DNA from 2 places in the Streptomyces sp. NPDC055243 genome. Region 1 is predicted to be linked to the other one. Evidence: riboswitches for the same ligand, from Rfam matches in the RefSeq annotation. Region 1 holds a riboswitch; the other holds the start of a gene.

Evidence for each region. Region 1 has a riboswitch for S-adenosylmethionine ahead of ACIGXX_RS10885 (aminotransferase class V-fold PLP-dependent enzyme). Riboswitches for the same ligand answer to the same signal wherever they lie in the genome.
Region 2: another riboswitch for S-adenosylmethionine. It lies ahead of ACIGXX_RS32425 (putative leader peptide); the one in region 1 lies ahead of ACIGXX_RS10885 (aminotransferase class V-fold PLP-dependent enzyme).

Annotation. Positions count from the first base shown of each region.
Region 1 covers NZ_JBITWR010000003.1:229,207-237,080, forward strand. The annotation lists gene ACIGXX_RS10880 (glycerate kinase) at 1-375, shown strand, start outside; gene ACIGXX_RS10885 (aminotransferase class V-fold PLP-dependent enzyme) at 327-1,700, opposite strand; SAM riboswitch class IV at 1,866-1,982, opposite strand; gene trpD (anthranilate phosphoribosyltransferase) at 2,057-3,121, opposite strand; gene ACIGXX_RS10895 (cytochrome bc complex cytochrome b subunit) at 3,259-4,890, opposite strand; gene ACIGXX_RS10900 (Rieske 2Fe-2S domain-containing protein) at 4,887-5,942, opposite strand; gene ACIGXX_RS10905 (c-type cytochrome) at 5,939-6,748, opposite strand; gene ACIGXX_RS10910 (heme-copper oxidase subunit III) at 6,832-7,452, opposite strand; gene ACIGXX_RS10915 (hypothetical protein) at 7,632-7,874, shown strand, end outside.
Region 2 covers NZ_JBITWR010000013.1:192,252-200,125, forward strand. The annotation lists gene ACIGXX_RS32410 (beta-L-arabinofuranosidase domain-containing protein) at 1-2,711, shown strand, start outside; gene ACIGXX_RS32415 (glutathione S-transferase family protein) at 2,699-3,430, opposite strand; gene ACIGXX_RS32420 (hypothetical protein) at 3,506-3,643, opposite strand; SAM riboswitch class IV at 3,902-4,017, shown strand; gene ACIGXX_RS32425 (putative leader peptide) at 4,067-4,255, shown strand; gene ACIGXX_RS32430 (LLM class flavin-dependent oxidoreductase) at 4,333-5,610, shown strand; gene ACIGXX_RS32435 (NtaA/DmoA family FMN-dependent monooxygenase) at 5,633-7,057, shown strand; gene ACIGXX_RS32440 (LLM class flavin-dependent oxidoreductase) at 7,072-7,874, shown strand, end outside.

The DNA of each region.
Region 1 (7,874 bases):
CTGGACCTGGACGCGCGCCTGGCCCGCGCCGATCTCGTCGTCACCGCCGAGGGCGCCCTCGACCACCAGACGCCGCGCGGCAAGATCCCGGCCGAAGTGGCCAGGCGCGCCAAGCGGTTCGGCCGTCCGGTCCTGGTCCTGGCGGGCACGATCGGCCAGGGCGCGCACCACGTCCGGGCGGTGGGCGTGGACGCCTACAGCGCGATCCTGCCCGCGCCGGTCTCGCTCACCGAGGCGCTCGGGCGTGGCGGTGAGTTCCTCACCGACGCGACCGAGCGGGCCCTGCGGATGATCCAGATCGGCACCCGGCTGCCGGTCTCAAAGGCTCAGGCGGTGGTGGTGTCCGGAACGCAACGCCCGTCCTCCGTGCGGTAGTTCCAGCGCGCGCCGTCCGCCACCAGCTCCTTGACGGCGCGCACGAAGCGCTCCACGTGCTCGTCCGGGGTGCCCGCGCCGAAGCTCACGCGGATCGCGTTCAGCGACTTCTCGCCGGGCGCGGCCTCGGGGGCACCGCACTCGCCCTGGGTCTGCGGGTCGCTGCCGAGCAGGGTGCGCACCAGCGGGTGGGCGCAGAAGAGACCGTCGCGTACGCCGATGCCGTACTCGGCGGAGAGCGCGGCGGCGAAGTGCGAGCTGTTCCAGCCCTCGACGACGAAGGAGATGACGCCGACGCGCGGCGCGTCGTCGCCGAAGAGCGAGAGCACCTTCACGGCGGGTACATCGGCGAGGCCCTCGCGGACCTTGGCGATGAGGTGGCGCTCACGGGCGACGAGCTCGTCGAAGCCCGCCTCGGTCAGCGCCTTGCAGGCGGAGGCGATCGAGTACACGCCGATGACGTTCGGCGAACCGGCCTCGTGCCGCGCCGCGGTGTCGTGCCACTCGACGTCCACGCCGCCGTCCGTACGCCGCGCGACCTTGCGCGACGCGCCGCCGCCCGCGAGGTAGGGCTCGGCGTCCCGCAGCCAGTCGGAGCGGCCCGCGAGGACGCCCGAGCCGAAGGGCGCGTACAGCTTGTGGCCGGAGAAGGCGACCCAGTCGACGTCCAACTCGCTGATGGAGACCGGGTGGTGGGGCGCGAGCTGCGCGGCGTCCAGGACGATGCGGGCGCCGTGCGCGTGGGCGGCGGCGGCGAGTTCCTTGACCGGCCACAGCTCACCGGTGACGTTCGAGGCACCGGTCACGCAGACCAGGGCGGGGCCGTAGGGGTCGCGGTCGGCGAGGGCGCGCTCCAGGGTGGCGACGGCCTGGTCGGCGGTGCGCGGGGCGTTCAGGTACGTCACGCGGGCGTCGCGCCAGGGCAGGAGCGAGGCGTGGTGCTCGGTCTCGAAGACGAAGACCTGGCAGTCGGCGGGCAGCGCGGCGGCGAGCAGGTTGAGCGAGTCGGTGGTCGAACGGGTGAAGACGACCTGGTCGTCCTCGCGGCAGCCGAGGAACTCGGCGACCGTGACGCGGCTGTTCTCGAACAGGTCGGTGGAGAGCTGCGAGAGGTACCCGGCGCCGCGGTGCACGCTGCCGTAGTACGGCGCGTACGCGGCCACGTCGTCCCACACCCGCTGCAGCGCGGGGGCGCTCGCCGCGTAGTCGAGCGCCGCGTAGGTCACCTCGCCGCCGGTCACGAGCGGCACGGTGACGTCACGGCCGAGGACGGGCAGCGGGGCGGCACAGAGGGTCTGGTCGGCGGCAGCGGTGGAGACAGACATGGCGAACTCCCGTGGGAAGGCAGGCGAGTTCACTGCAAGGGCGCTCGTACGGCGCTGCAGTGACGAAGAGAAAAAGGGGGTGCGGAAGAGGGGCCGGGAAGCCCTATCGCATTCGCTTGCTCACGAGACTGCTCCCTTGAGGACCAGGACCCCAGGGTTCGCAGGGGTCCGCGCTTGCCACGGACCTTGCTGTCCACGGCCTGGTCTTCACCCGGGGCACCCCGCCACGGACGGAGGGTTGCCGGACAGCGAGCCGGGGCCTAATCGCTGTCACTCATGACCTGCGCAGCATCTTGCCACACGATCTTCCCGGTGCACACCGCAGTCCGGCATCCGGACTGCGGTGTGCGCCACACTCAGCTGTTGCTGGCCACCACCCAGCGCTCCAGGGCCCGCTTCGCGGACCCGGAGTCGATCGCCTGCGCCGCCTTCTCGATACCGGCGCCGATCTGCTCCACCAGGGTGCCGTCGCCCGGCGAGAGGGCCACCAGGGCCGCCGCCGTGTTGAGCAGCACGGCGTCCCGCACGGGGCCGCCCTCGCGGTCCAGGAGGCGCAGCGCCACCTCGGCGTTGTACGAGGCGTCGGCGCCCCGCAGCGCCTCCACGGGGACGAGGTCGAGGCCGACGTCCCGGGGGTCGAAGGCCTCCTCGCGCACGGCGCCGTCCCGCACGACCCAGACCCGGGAGGTCGAGGTGGTCGTCAGCTCGTCGAGGCCGTCGTCGCCGCGGAAGACGAGGGAGGAGTTCCCGCGCTCGGCGAAGACCCCGGCCACGATCGGCGCCATCCGCGGGTCGGCGACGCCGACCGCCTGGGCCCGCACCTTGGCCGGGTTGGTGAGCGGACCGAGCGCGTTGAAGACGGTCCGGATGCCCAGCTGGCTGCGCGCCGCGCCGGCGTGCCGCAGCGCCGGGTGGAACTTCACCGCGAAGCAGAAGGTGATCCCCGCTTCCTCGGCCACCTCGACGACCCGCTTCAGCGGCAGCTCCAGGTTCACCCCGAGCTTCTCCAGGACGTCGGAGGCGCCCGACGCGCTGGACGCGGCGCGGTTGCCGTGCTTGACGACCTTCGCGCCCGCGCCCGCGGCCACGATCGCGGACATCGTGGAGATGTTGACGGTCTTGGCGCCGTCACCGCCGGTGCCGACGATGTCGACGGTCTGCCCCGGCACCTCGATCACATTGGCGTGCTCGTACATCGTGCGTACGAGGCCGGAGATCTCCTCCACGGTCTCGCCCTTGGACCGCAGCGCGACCATGAAGCCCGCGATCTGCGCGTCGGTGGCCTCGCCCCGCATGATGCGGTCCATGGCCCAGGCCGTGTCCTCGGCGCTCTGGTCGCGCCCCTCCAGCAGCCCGTTCAGTACACCGGGCCAGGAACGGGCCGCCGCGGTGTTGCCTCCTGCGGGGGTCACAGCGCTCATCTGCCGCTCCTGGGTTCGTCTAGGCATGGGACAGGAACACCTTATCCAGCTCGGGGAACGGCAAAGAGCCCCGTCCATGCACTGGATGCATGGACGGGGCTCCCGCCGTGGCGATCTCTGGTCGGAGCGTCAGACGATCAGTGGTGGCCGTGGCCGCTCGTGATCTCCTTGTACTCCTCGGTGGTGGGCTTGGGGATCTGACCGTCTTCCCCGTAGTAGCCCTTCGAGAGCTTGGCCCGGAGCTTCTGCGAACCCGACACCTTGCGCTCGACGCCGTTCTCGTCGACCGAGGGGCCGATCTCGAGCGGCGCGTACTGCTCGTGCGCGGTGAGCGTGTGCAGCTGCTCCTGGTTGAGCGGCTCGTGGACCTCGATGAACTCACCGTGCGGCAGGCGCTTGATGATGCCCGACTCGCGGCCGTGCAGGACCTTGTCCTTGTCGCGCCGCTGCAGACCCAGGCAGATCCGCTTGGTGACGATGAAGGCGAGGACCGGTGCCACGAAGAAGGCGATGCGCACGAACCAGGTGATCGCGTTGATCGACAGGTGGAAGTGCGTGGCCCAGAGGTCGTTTCCACCACCGACGAGCAGCACGAAGTACCAGGTGATCCACGCGACGCCGAAGGCCGTTCGGGTCGGGACGTTGCGCGGGCGGTCCAGGATGTGGTGCTCGCGCTTGTCCCCGGTGACCCAGGACTCGATGAACGGGTAGACCGCGATCGCGACCAGGACCAGCGGGAAGATGATCAGCGGGATGAACACGCCCAGGACGAGCGTGTGACCCCAGGCGTTGATCTCCCAGCCCGGCATGACACGGATCAGACCCTCGGAGAAGCCCATGTACCAGTCGGGCTGGGCTCCGGTGGAGACCTGGTCCGGACGGTAGGGACCGAGCGCCCAGATCGGGTTGATCGTGGCGATCGCCGAGATGGCCGCGATCACACCGAAGACCAGGAAGAAGAAGCCTCCGGCCTTCGCCATGTAGACCGGCAGGAGCGGCATGCCGACGACGTTCTTGTTCGTCTTGCCGGGACCCGCGAACTGCGTGTGCTTGTGGTAGAAGACCAGGATCAGGTGCGCCACCACGAGCCCGAGCATGATGCCCGGCAGCAGCAGGATGTGCACCGAGTAGAACCGGGCCACGAAGTCGCCGCCGGGGAACTCCCCGCCGAACAGGAACATCGACAGGTACGTGCCCACGACCGGCACGGACAGGACGGCGCCCTGCATGAAGCGCACACCGGTTCCGGAGAGCAGGTCGTCGGGGAGCGAGTAACCGGTGAAGCCGGTGAACATGCCCAGGACGAACAGCAGGAAGCCGAAGACCCAGTTGACCTCGCGGGGCTTGCGGAAGGCACCCGTGAAGAAGACGCGCATCATGTGCACGAACATCGCCGCGAGGAAGATCAGCGCCGCCCAGTGGTGGATCTGCCGGATCAGCAGACCACCGCGCACATCGAAGCTGATGTGCATGGTCGAGTTGAACGCCTCGGACATCAGCTGACCCTGCAGCGGGATGTAGCTGCCGTGGTACTCCACCTCGTTCATCGACGGGTGGAAGAACAGCGTCAGGTACACACCCGTGAGGATGATGATGATGAAGCTGTAGAGGCAGATCTCACCGAGCATGAAGGACCAGTGGTCCGGGAAGATCTTGCGCATGTTGGCCTTGGCCAGGGAGTAGATCCCCAGGCGACCGTCGGCCCAGTCGGCGACCCGCTCTCCGGCGGGCGCCTCCTTCTTACGCGTATCAGTCGTCGTAGTGCTCATCCGCGCTCCCAGAAAGCAGGACCGACGGGCTCAGCGAAGTCGCCGAGCGCCTCGAGGTAGCCCTCTTCGTTCACGCGGATCCGCAGCTGCGGCAGCGCGTGACCGGCGGGGCCGAAGATCACTCGGGCACCGTCGGAGAGGTCGAAGGTGGACTGGTGGCACGGGCAGAGGACGTGGTGCGTCTGCTGCTCGTACAGGGAGATCGGGCAGCCGACGTGGGTGCAGATCTTGGAGTACGCGACGACACCGTCGTGCGACCACTCGAGCTCCTGCTTGTCCTTGATGTTGTCCGGCTGGATCCGGACGATCATCAGGGCCGCCTTGGCGATCTCCTTCTGGAAGTCGTGATCGTGCTCCTCCAGGCCCTCGGGCTTGGCGAAGGTCAGCGAGCCGACCTGAACGTCCGACGGGCGCAGCGGCTCGTTCGTGTTCATGTTCACGAGCAGCTTGCCCTTGGACCACAGGGTGTGCCGCAGCTTGTCCTCCGGCAGCGGACCGAGGTCACGCAGCAGGACGACGCCGGAGAGCGGCACCATGGCGAGCGCGCCGAACATCGTGTTGCGGATCAGCTTGCGCCGGCCGAACTGCGACTCCGCGGCACCGGCCTTGAAGTCGGCCATGACCTTGGCCTTGACCTCGGGCTCGGCCTCGATGGGGTGCCGCTCGTCGGCGACCTCCACGTCGGACATCAGGGTGCGGGCCCAGTGGACCGCGCCCGCGCCGATGCAGAACAGGGCCACGCCCAGGGTCATGCCCAGGGAGAAGTTCAGCGCGCTGATGTGGCCGATGGGCCAGATGAAGACGCGCTTGTCGACCGGGAACGCCACGTACGAGGCGATGAAGCCGATCGTGGCCAGCATCGAGAGCGTGAACAGGAAGGCGACCGCACGCTCGGACCGCTTGGCGGCCCGCTCGTCGATGTCCTGGACACGATGCTCATGGGGCGGAAGGCCCGGGTCGGCGAACGGGTTCTCGTCCGCTACCGCCACCGAGCCGTGCTCGGTCTCCTGCACGCTGGGCAGGTTCTCTTCTGGATTCTCTTGGCTACTCATGACTTCTTGGCCTTTGCGGTCCGAGCGGCGACCCACACGGCGACCGCGATCAGCGTGCCGAGACCGAAGATCCAGCCGAACAGGCCTTCACTGACCGGACCCAGGCCACCCAGCTTGAGACCGCCAGGGCTCTCGGTCTGCTCGCCGTTGACCGCGTCGAGGTACGCGATGATGTCCTTTTTGTTCTTCTCCGGCATGATCGTGTCGGGGAAGGACGGCATGTTCTGCGGGCCGGTCTGCATGGCCTCGTAGATGTGCTTCGGGGAGACATCCTCCAACGAAGGGGCGAACTTGCCCTTCGTCAACGCGCCGCCCTCACCGGTGAAGTTGTGGCACTGCGCGCAGTTGGTGCGGAACAGCTCGCCACCCTTGGCGATGTCCGCCCCGTCCGGGCTGTACTGCTTCGCGGTGGGGATGGTCGGGCCCGCGCCCAGCGAGGCGATGTACGCCGCGAGCTGGTCGATCTGGGCCTGGTTGTAGATGGCCTTCTTCTTCGGCGCCTGGGCGCCCGGCTGCTGCAGCGGCATACGGCCGGTGCTGACCTGGAAGTCGACGGCGGCTGCGCCGACGCCCACCAGGCTAGGACCGTCGGAGGACCCCTGACCGCCGGTTCCGTGGCAGCTGGAGCAGCCCACGGAGTACAACTTCTTGCCCTCGTCGATGGCGAGGGACTGGGCGGTGTCGTCGGCCTGCGCCTTGTCCGCGGGTGCGAACGCGGCGTACAGCCCCCCGGTGGCCGCCAGCGCGAGGAGTAGTACGACGACCGCCGCCAGCGGGTGGCGTCGTCGTGCGGAGAGCTTTTTCACGGATTACCCCGGTGTCAGGATCTTCTGCGTCGATGCTTCTGGAATGAGTTCGGAACGTCGGGCCCGGCTGAGCCCGGCCCCGTTTACTTGATCATGTAGATCGTGGCAAAGAGACCGATCCAGACAACATCGACGAAGTGCCAGTAGTAGGACACGACGATGGCTGCGGTCGCCTGCTCATGGGTGAACCTCTTGGCCGCATACGTCCTGCCGAGGACCAACAGGAAGGCGATGAGCCCACCTGTCACATGCATGCCATGGAAGCCGGTGGTCAGGTAGAAGACCGAGCCGTACGGGTCGGACGAGAGCGAGAGGCCCTCGTGCTTGACCAGCTCGGTGTACTCGTACACCTGACCGCCGATAAAGACCGCACCCATGATGAAGGTGACGATGAACCACATCCGGAGCTTCTTCACGTCACCACGCTCGGCGGCGAAGACGCCGAGCTGACAGGTGAGGGAGGAGAGCACCAGGATCGTGGTGTTCGTCGCCGAGAACGGGAAGTTCAGCGCGGACGCCATTTCCTTCCAGTGCTCAGGACCTGTCACCGATCGCAGGGTGAAGTACATCGCGAAGAGGGCCGCGAAGAACATCAGCTCGGAACTCAGCCAAATGATGGTTCCGACGCTGGTGAGGTTCGGCCGATTGACCGGCGGGTGCGCGTGCCCGGTATCTACTGTCGTTGCTGTCGCCACGACCGACATTATGTCGGTCGCTTATCCCGCCCTCACCCCGGGGGGTGCCGTTCGGAGTGTCTGTGGGGTGTGTCCTGCCCGTATGGCCCATCGAAGGGCTGTCCGAACCGCTGTTGACGGGGTGTCCGGAGGAGTAGCATCCGCGCATCGGTCCCCGGCCGAGAGCCCCTCAACGAAGCGGAGGAACAATGCAGCCGACCGCCACGGTGCTGGTCTACAGCGACAACGCGAGCACCCGCGAGCAGGTCCGGTTGGCCACCGGACGCAGGCCGGCGGCGGACGTTCCCGCGGTCGAGTTCATCGAGTGCGCGACGCTGCCCGCCGTGCTCAAGGAACTCGACCGGGGCGGCATCGACGTCTGCGTCCTGGACGGCGAGGCCACCCCCATCGGCGGCATGGGGGTCTGCCGTCAGCTCAAGGACGAGATCTTC
Region 2 (7,874 bases), on a different contig from region 1:
CGGGTGCGCGGGCCGCCACCCCTTCGAGCTGGACGGCGCAGCCGTTCGCGCTGAAGGACGTGGCGCTGCGCAAGGGCGTCTTCGCCGCCAAGCGGGCCCTGATGCTCGACCACGGCCGGGGCTACGACGTGGACCGGCTGCTCCAGGTGTTCCGCGCCAACGCGGGCCTCTCCACCCGGGGCGCGGTGGCCCCCGGCGGGTGGGAGGGCCTTGACGGCGAGGCGAACGGGAACCTCCGGGGCCACTACACCGGCCACTTCCTCACCATGCTCGCCCAGGCCTACGGCAGCACGGGCGAGAAGGCGTACGCCGACAAGATCCGCTCCATGGTTGAGGCGCTGACACAGGTGCGGGAAGCCCTCCGCCACGACCCGAACGTCCTCAGCGTCCCCGGCAGGTTCGGCACCGCCGCGGAGAACGTCCGCGGCTCCTGCCAGTACGTCGACCTCCCCTCCGGCGTCCTCGGCGGCGCCACGGACGTGACCCTCTCGGCCTGGGTGAAGCCGACCCACGACGCCGCCTGGACCCGCATCCTGGACTGCGGCAACGACGCGAGCCGCTACCTCTACCTCGCCGCCCGCACCTCGGAAGGAGTCCCGCGCTTCGCCATCACGTCCAACGGACCGGGCGGCGAGCAGGGCATCAACGGCACCGCACCGCTGGCCCTGGACGAGTGGAGTCACGTGGCCGTGACGATCCGGGGCGCCACCGGCACGCTCTACGTCAACGGCACCGCGGTCGCGGCGAACACCGCGATGACCCTCCATCCGGCCGCCCTCGGCTCCCTGAAGAACAACTGGCTCGGCCGCTCCCACTTCGCGGCCGACCCCGTCTTCGCCGGAGTGTTCGACGAGGTCAACCTCTGGTCGCGGGCGCTGACCGCCGGCGAGATCGCCGGACTTCAGGAGGTGCCTGCCGCCGGGTCACCGGCCGGAGCGGGGGACTTGGCCTCGTACGCCTTCGACGAGACCAGTGGTGCCTCCTTCGCCGACGGCTCCGGCCGCGGGCGGCGCGCCACCTTGCGGCGCACCTGGGGCGGACCGAGCCACCCGGGGTTCCTCGCGGCGTACCCCGAGACGCAGTTCATCGCCCTGGAGTCGATGACCAGCGGCGACTACACCGTCGTGTGGGCGCCGTACTACACCGCGCACAAGATTCTGCGGGGCGTCCTCGACGCGTACCTCCACACGGACGACCCCCGGGCGCTCGACCTGGCGTCGGGCCTGTGCGACTGGATGCACTCCCGCCTGTCCAAACTGCCCGCGAGCACCCGGCAGCGCATGTGGGGCATCTTCTCCAGCGGCGAGTTCGGCGGCATCGTCGAGGCGATCTGCGACCTGTACGCCATCACCGGCAAGGCCGAACACCTCGCTCTGGCCCGCCTCTTCGACCTCGACAAGCTCATCGACGCGTGCGCCGCGGGCGACGACATCCTCGACGGGCTGCACGCCAACCAGCACATCCCCATCTTCACCGGACTCCTGCGGCTGTACGACGAGACGGGCGAGCGGCGCTACTTCACCGCCGCGAAGAACTTCTGGGGCATGGTCGTCCCCACCCGCATGTACGGCATCGGGGGCACCAGCACCGGAGAGTTCTGGAAGGCGCCCGGCGTCATCGCGGGCACACTGAGCGACACCACCGCCGAGACCTGCTGCGCGTACAACCTGCTCAAGCTCAGCCGGGCGCTGTTCCTGCACGAGCAGGACCCCGCGTACATGGACTACTACGAACGGGCCCTGTACAACCAGGTCCTGGGCTCGAAGCAGGACGAGGCCGACGCGGAGAAGCCGCTCGTCACGTACTTCATCGGCCTGCTTCCGGGCCATGTACGCGACTACACGCCCAAGGCGGGAACGACCTGCTGCGAGGGCACCGGCATGGAGAGCGCCACCAAGTACCAGGACTCGGTCTACTTCCAGAAAGCCGACGGATCGGCCCTGTACGTCAACCTCTACAGCCCTTCCACACTGACCTGGAGGGAGAAGGGTGTCACGGTCACGCAGGCCACCGACTACCCGAGGGAACAGGGCACGACGCTCACGGTCCGGGGCTCCGCGGCCGCCTTCGACCTGCGGCTGCGCGTACCGGCGTGGGCGAGCGACGGCTTCGCCGTGACCGTGAACGGCAGCAGGGTGAAGGCCGATCCGGCTCCGGGGAGCTACTTGTCGGTCTCCCGCACCTGGCGCGACGGGGACACCGTCCGGGTCTCGATCCCCTTCCGGCTGCGGGTGGAGAAGACCCTCGACAAGCCGGAGATCCAGGCCCTGTTCTACGGACCGGTCCATCTCGTGGCCCGCGACAGCGCCAGGACCTACCTCCGGTTCGGCCTCTACCGCAACGCCGCACTCTCCGGCGACCTGCTGCCCACCCTCACGCCGGTCACCGGCCGGCCACTGCACTACACGCTCGACGGCATCCGTCTCGCCCCCTTCTCCGAAGGCACGGAGGACCCGGCACACGCCTACTTCCAGCGGTCCGAACGGACGGTGGTCTTCGGCACGACCGACTCCGGCGTCACCAACCCGACGGGCCCGGGCGGCACGACGCTCCTCGACGCGATCTGGTCGGCAGCTCCCTTCAGGAACAAGAGCGCGCTGGTCAAGCACGCCGAGACCACCGTGCATTCCTGGGTGGGCGCAGGCCGGCTGAGCGCGGCGGAGGGCAGGAAGGTGGTGCGCACGGCACGGGAGACGTCCTACGCGCGGTGACCACAGGGGCGAGGGTGGTTGGCATAGAAGGCCGGGTGCTCGTGGAGGCGGCGTACGTAGGTACGCACGTGGGGGTACGGGGAGGTGGCCTCCGTCGCTTCCGGGGCGCGGTGGACGAGCGTTGTCCACAAGTCGACGTCCGCCGAGGTGAGTTCGTCGCCCACGAGGTAGGAGTGGGAGGCCAGGCGGTGGTCGAGGCGGTCCAGCGTCGCGGGGGTGAGCGGGGCGGCGAGAAGCTCGTGCCAGGCGTCGATCCTTGTCACCAGGGCCGGTGGGCGCAGGGCGAGCAGCGGGCCGTTGCCGTGCGCGGCGAGGCGGTCGGTGAGGTCGCCCAGGATGTCGGGCGTGTGGTTGCTGACGACGTGCCCGCTCCATCGGTCGCACAGTGCGGGGACGGTCAGCGGGCCGTCGAAGTGGTGCTCGGTGGCCTCGTAGCAGCGGTGCAGCTCGTCGAGCGCCGCCGGGGCGGTGTCCGGTGTCAGGAGCGTGGTCGTGACCGCGTCCCTGAGTCCGAGGAGGTCGAGCGTGATCGAGACGCGCAGGGAGCGGGGACATTCCGCCGAGAGGTACAGGTGGTAGCGGTGGGGGGCCGAATAGAAGCCGCCCGCCAGGGCGGCGCCGATGCGGCTGCGGATCGGTGGGGGACAGACGCCGCTCGGGGAGCGGGAATCCTCCGGGGAAGGCGTGCGGGAACGGTGCGACGCAGTGATCTCGGGCATGGCTCTCCAGACAGCTGAGGGGGCGCGCCGACCGGGCCGTGCGCACGGCGCCGGGGGCGTCTCTTCCGCGTGACGTCAGAGCGCTGGAATCGACGCGCTGCACACGCGCAGCAGGTCGATGTGCAGACGCCTGGTCAGGACGCGGGGGCGGGGCCGGGGCGCGGACAGGAGGGGCCGCTGGGTGCTGCCGCTCTCACCAACCGCCCTGGTCATGTCCACCAGCCTTGCCGTCGAGGCCCGTTGTGTCCGGGAAAACGTGACCGTCCCCGGAAGTCTGGGCGCGGGGGCCCGGCGCCGTCAAGAAGGCCCAGGCAACTCCGGGCGGAACTCCTGGCGCCGGAGCGGAACAGAAGGAGTGGCCCGGCGGTTGTCCCTGACGGGGACGGAGGGCGAGGCGCGTCCGGCGATGTGAGCACGCCCATGATCCACGGGCATTGCGCACCGCAACGGCCTCACGTAACGTCCCGAGCAGGTTATGAGCGTCAGCGTCAAGCCCTGGCTTGCTGACCGGCAACCCTCCCTCGCGGCGGGGTGCTCCAGGTGAGGACCAGGCGGTGCCCGTATCCAGGGCTCCGCAAGCGCGAGACCGGCGAGGCCCCGGGGCCCGCCGAGCCGGAAAGGGTGGAGGTGACGGACGTGCCACGTGCGTCAGCTGTGTCGTCCGAGCCCACGCCGCCCAAGCCGTCCGCGCCGTCCGCGCCGTCCATGTCGCCCGTGTCCTTCGTGCCGCGCGTCCCGGTGATCGCCCCGAGCCGCCAGGTGCATCTGTACTCCCGGCCGCACATCGACCTGCAGCGCGTCGCCGGCGCGCTCTGTCGTTCCTGACCCGTCACCCCGCCGCCGCACCCTCGGAACCGAGGGGCCGGTGTTCTCGTACGGTCGATCAGGAAGGCACACCTTTCGTGTCGTCATCACCTTCACCCTCATCTTCGCTGCCCTCTTCCGCTCCCTCCGCTCCCTCCGCCGGGCTGCACCTCGCCGTCGCGCTCGACGGCGCGGGCTGGCACCCGGCCGCCTGGCGAGAACCGGACGCCCGCCCAAGGGAGTTGCTCACCGCCCGGTACTGGGCCGACCTCGTCACCGAGGCCGAACGCGGCCTGCTCGACTTCGTGACGATCGAGGACGCGCTCGGGCTCCAGTCCTCGCATTTCACCGAGCCCGACGGACGCACGGATCAGGTGCGAGGCAGGCTCGACGCCGTCCTCATCGCCGCCCGTGTCGCCCCGCTGACCAGCCACATCGGGCTGGTGCCGACCGTGGTGGCCACGCACACCGAGCCCTTCCACATCTCCAAGGCGATCGCCACGCTCGACTACGTCAGTGAGGGCCGCGCCGGTGTACGGGTGCAGGTGTCCGCACGCCGCAACGAGGCCGCGCACTTCGGGCGCCGCACGCTTCCCGCCCTCGAAGCCGTCGAGGACCTCGGCAGGCCGGACGTACGGGAATTGACCTTCGACCTCTTCGACGAGGCGGCCGACCACATCGAGGCCGTGCGCCGGCTCTGGGACAGCTGGGAGGACGACGCGGAGATCCGGGACGCCGCCACCGGCCGCTTCATCGACCGCGACAAGCTGCACTACATCGACTTCGAGTCCAAGCACTTCAGCGTCAAGGGCCCCTCGATCACACCCCGGCCGCCGCAGGGGCGTCCCGTCGTCAGCGCGCTCGCCCACGAGACCCCGACCGAAGCGCCGTTCCGGCTGCTCGGCCGTTCCGCCGACATCGGATACGTCACCCCGCGCGACGCCGGGCACGCACGCGCCGTCGTCACGGCGGTCCGCGCCGAACAGGACGCGGCCGGGCGCTCCGACGAGCCCCTGCACCTCTTCGGCGACCTGGTGGTGTTCCTCGACGACGACCCGGCCGCCGCCGTGGCCCGACGGGATCGTCTGGACGCCCTCGCCGGTCACCCGTACACCAGCGACGCACGGGTGTTCACGGGCACGCCCGCCCAACTGGCGGACCTGCTGCAGGAGTTGCATCAGGCCGGGCTGAGCGGATTCCGGCTGCGCCCCGCCGGCGTCGGCCACGACCTCCCGGCGATCACCCGGGGCCTGGTGCCCGAGCTCCAGCGCCGCGGCGCGTTCCGCCGCGCGTACGAGGCCGACACCCTGCGCGGTCTGCTGGGCCTCACCCGCCCCGCAAGCCGTTACGCCGCCGCTGCCTCCGCCACCGCCTGACCCGGAAGGAAGGAACCCCGTCATGAGCAGGACACAGGGCGAGCGGGACAAGCCGCTCAAGCAGATCCACCTCGCGGCCCACTTCCCCGGCGTCAACAACACCACCGTGTGGAGCGACCCGGAGGCCGGCAGCCACATCGAGTTCAGCTCCTTCGCGCACTTCGCGCGGACCGCCGAACGCGCCAAGTTCGACTTCCTGTTCCTCGCCGAGGGACTGCGGCTGCGCGAACAGGGCGGAAAAATATACGACTTGGACGTCGTCGGACGGCCCGACACCTTCACGGTCCTGAGCGCGCTGGCCGCCGTCACCGAACACCTCGGCCTGACCGGCACCATCAACTCCACCTTCAACGAGCCCTACGAAGTGGCCCGCCAGTTCGCCAGCCTGGACCACCTGTCGGGCGGGCGCGCCGCGTGGAACGTGGTGACCTCCTGGGACGCCTTCACCGGAGAGAACTTCCGCCGCGGCGGATTCCTCCCGCAGGAGGAGCGGTACTCCAGGGCGAAGGAATTCCTCGGCACGGCGAACGAGTTGTTCGACTCCTGGAGCGGGGACGAGATCGTCGCCGACCAGGAGTCCGGCACCTTCCTGCGCGACGCCCAGGCAGGGGCCTTCGTCCACCAGGGCCAACACTTCGACATCCACGGGCAGTTCAACGTCCCGCGCAGCCCGCAGGGCCGACCGGTCGTCTTCCAGGCCGGTGACTCGGAGGAGGGGCGCGAGTTCGCGGCGGCGGGCGCGGACGCGATCTTCAGCCGGTACAGCACGCTGAAGGAGGGCCAGGAGTTCTACACGGACGTCAAGGGCCGCCTGGCCCGCCACGGCCGCACCCACGACCAGCTCCTCATCCTGCCCGCCGCGACCTTCGTCCTCGGGGACACGGACGCAGATGCGGAGGAACTCTCCCGCGAGGTGCGGCGCAAGCAGGTCAGCGGCGCGACCGCGATCAAGCACCTGGAGTTCGTCTGGAACCGCGACCTCTCCGCGTACGACCCCGAAGGCCCGCTGCCCGACATCGACCCGGACATCGGCGAGCACACCATCGCCCGAGGCCGCGCCCAGGTGCGGATGTACCGCGATCCGCTGGCCGTCGCGCGGGAGTGGCGCGAGCTCGCGGCCGCGAACAAGTGGTCCATCCGTGACCTCGTCATCGAGACCGGCAACCGCCAGTCCTTCGTCGGCTCCCCGGCCACCGTCGCCGAGACGATCAACTCCTTCGTCCAGGCCGACGCGTCCGACGGATTCATCCTCGTCCCGCACATCACCCCCGGCGGTCTCGACGCCTTCGCCGACACCGTGGTGCCGCTGCTCCAGGAGCGCGGCGTGTTCCGCACGGAGTACGAGGGCACCACCCTGCGCGACCACCTCGGCCTGGCCCACCCCGACGCCGGGGCGCGCACGGCCCCCGAGGCGCGCCTGCCCGAGCCCGTCTCCGCCGACCACTGAGAGGACCACCCACCATGCCCGCCATCCCTCTCGGCGTCCTCGACCTGGTGCCGATCTCGACCGGCTCCACGGCGGCCGGGGCGCTGCACAACTCCATCGACCTGGCCCGGCAGACCGAGCGATTCGGCTACGCCCGCTACTGGTTCGCCGAGCACCACCTCAACCCGGGCGTGGCCGGCACCTCGCCCGCGGTCGTCCTCGCCCTCACCGCCGCCGCGACCTCGACGATCCGGCTCGGGGCAGGCGCCGTACAGCTCGGCCACCGCACCGCTCTGTCCACGGTCGAGGAGTTCGGCCTGATCGACGCGCTGCACCCCGGGCGCCTCGACCTGGGCCTCGGCCGCTCCGGTGGCCGACCGCCCGGAGCGTCCGGCGCCGCGCCGCCGACCGCGACCCCCGTGGTCGACGGCCGCGCCCCCAACGGGCTGCGCATCCCGCCGCGATTCTCGTACGAGCATCTGCTCGGCTCGCCCCGTGTCGCCCTGCAGCGCAAGCTGCTCCAGCAGCCGCACGCCGAGGCGCAGGACTACGGCGAGCAGATCGACGACATCCTGGCGCTGCTCGCCGGAACCTACCGGTCGGCGGACGGCGTCGAAGCGCATGTCGTGCCCGGTGAGGGCGCCGACATCCAGGTGTGGATCCTGGGCAGCAGTGGCGGCCAGAGCGCGGACGTCGCGGGCCGCAACGGCCTGCCCTTCGCGGCGAATTACCACGTCAGCCCCGGCACGGTGCTGGAGGCCGCGGAGGGCTACCGCGCCGCGTTCAAACCCTCCGACGTACTCGACAAGCCCTACGTCACCGTCTCCGCGGACGTCGT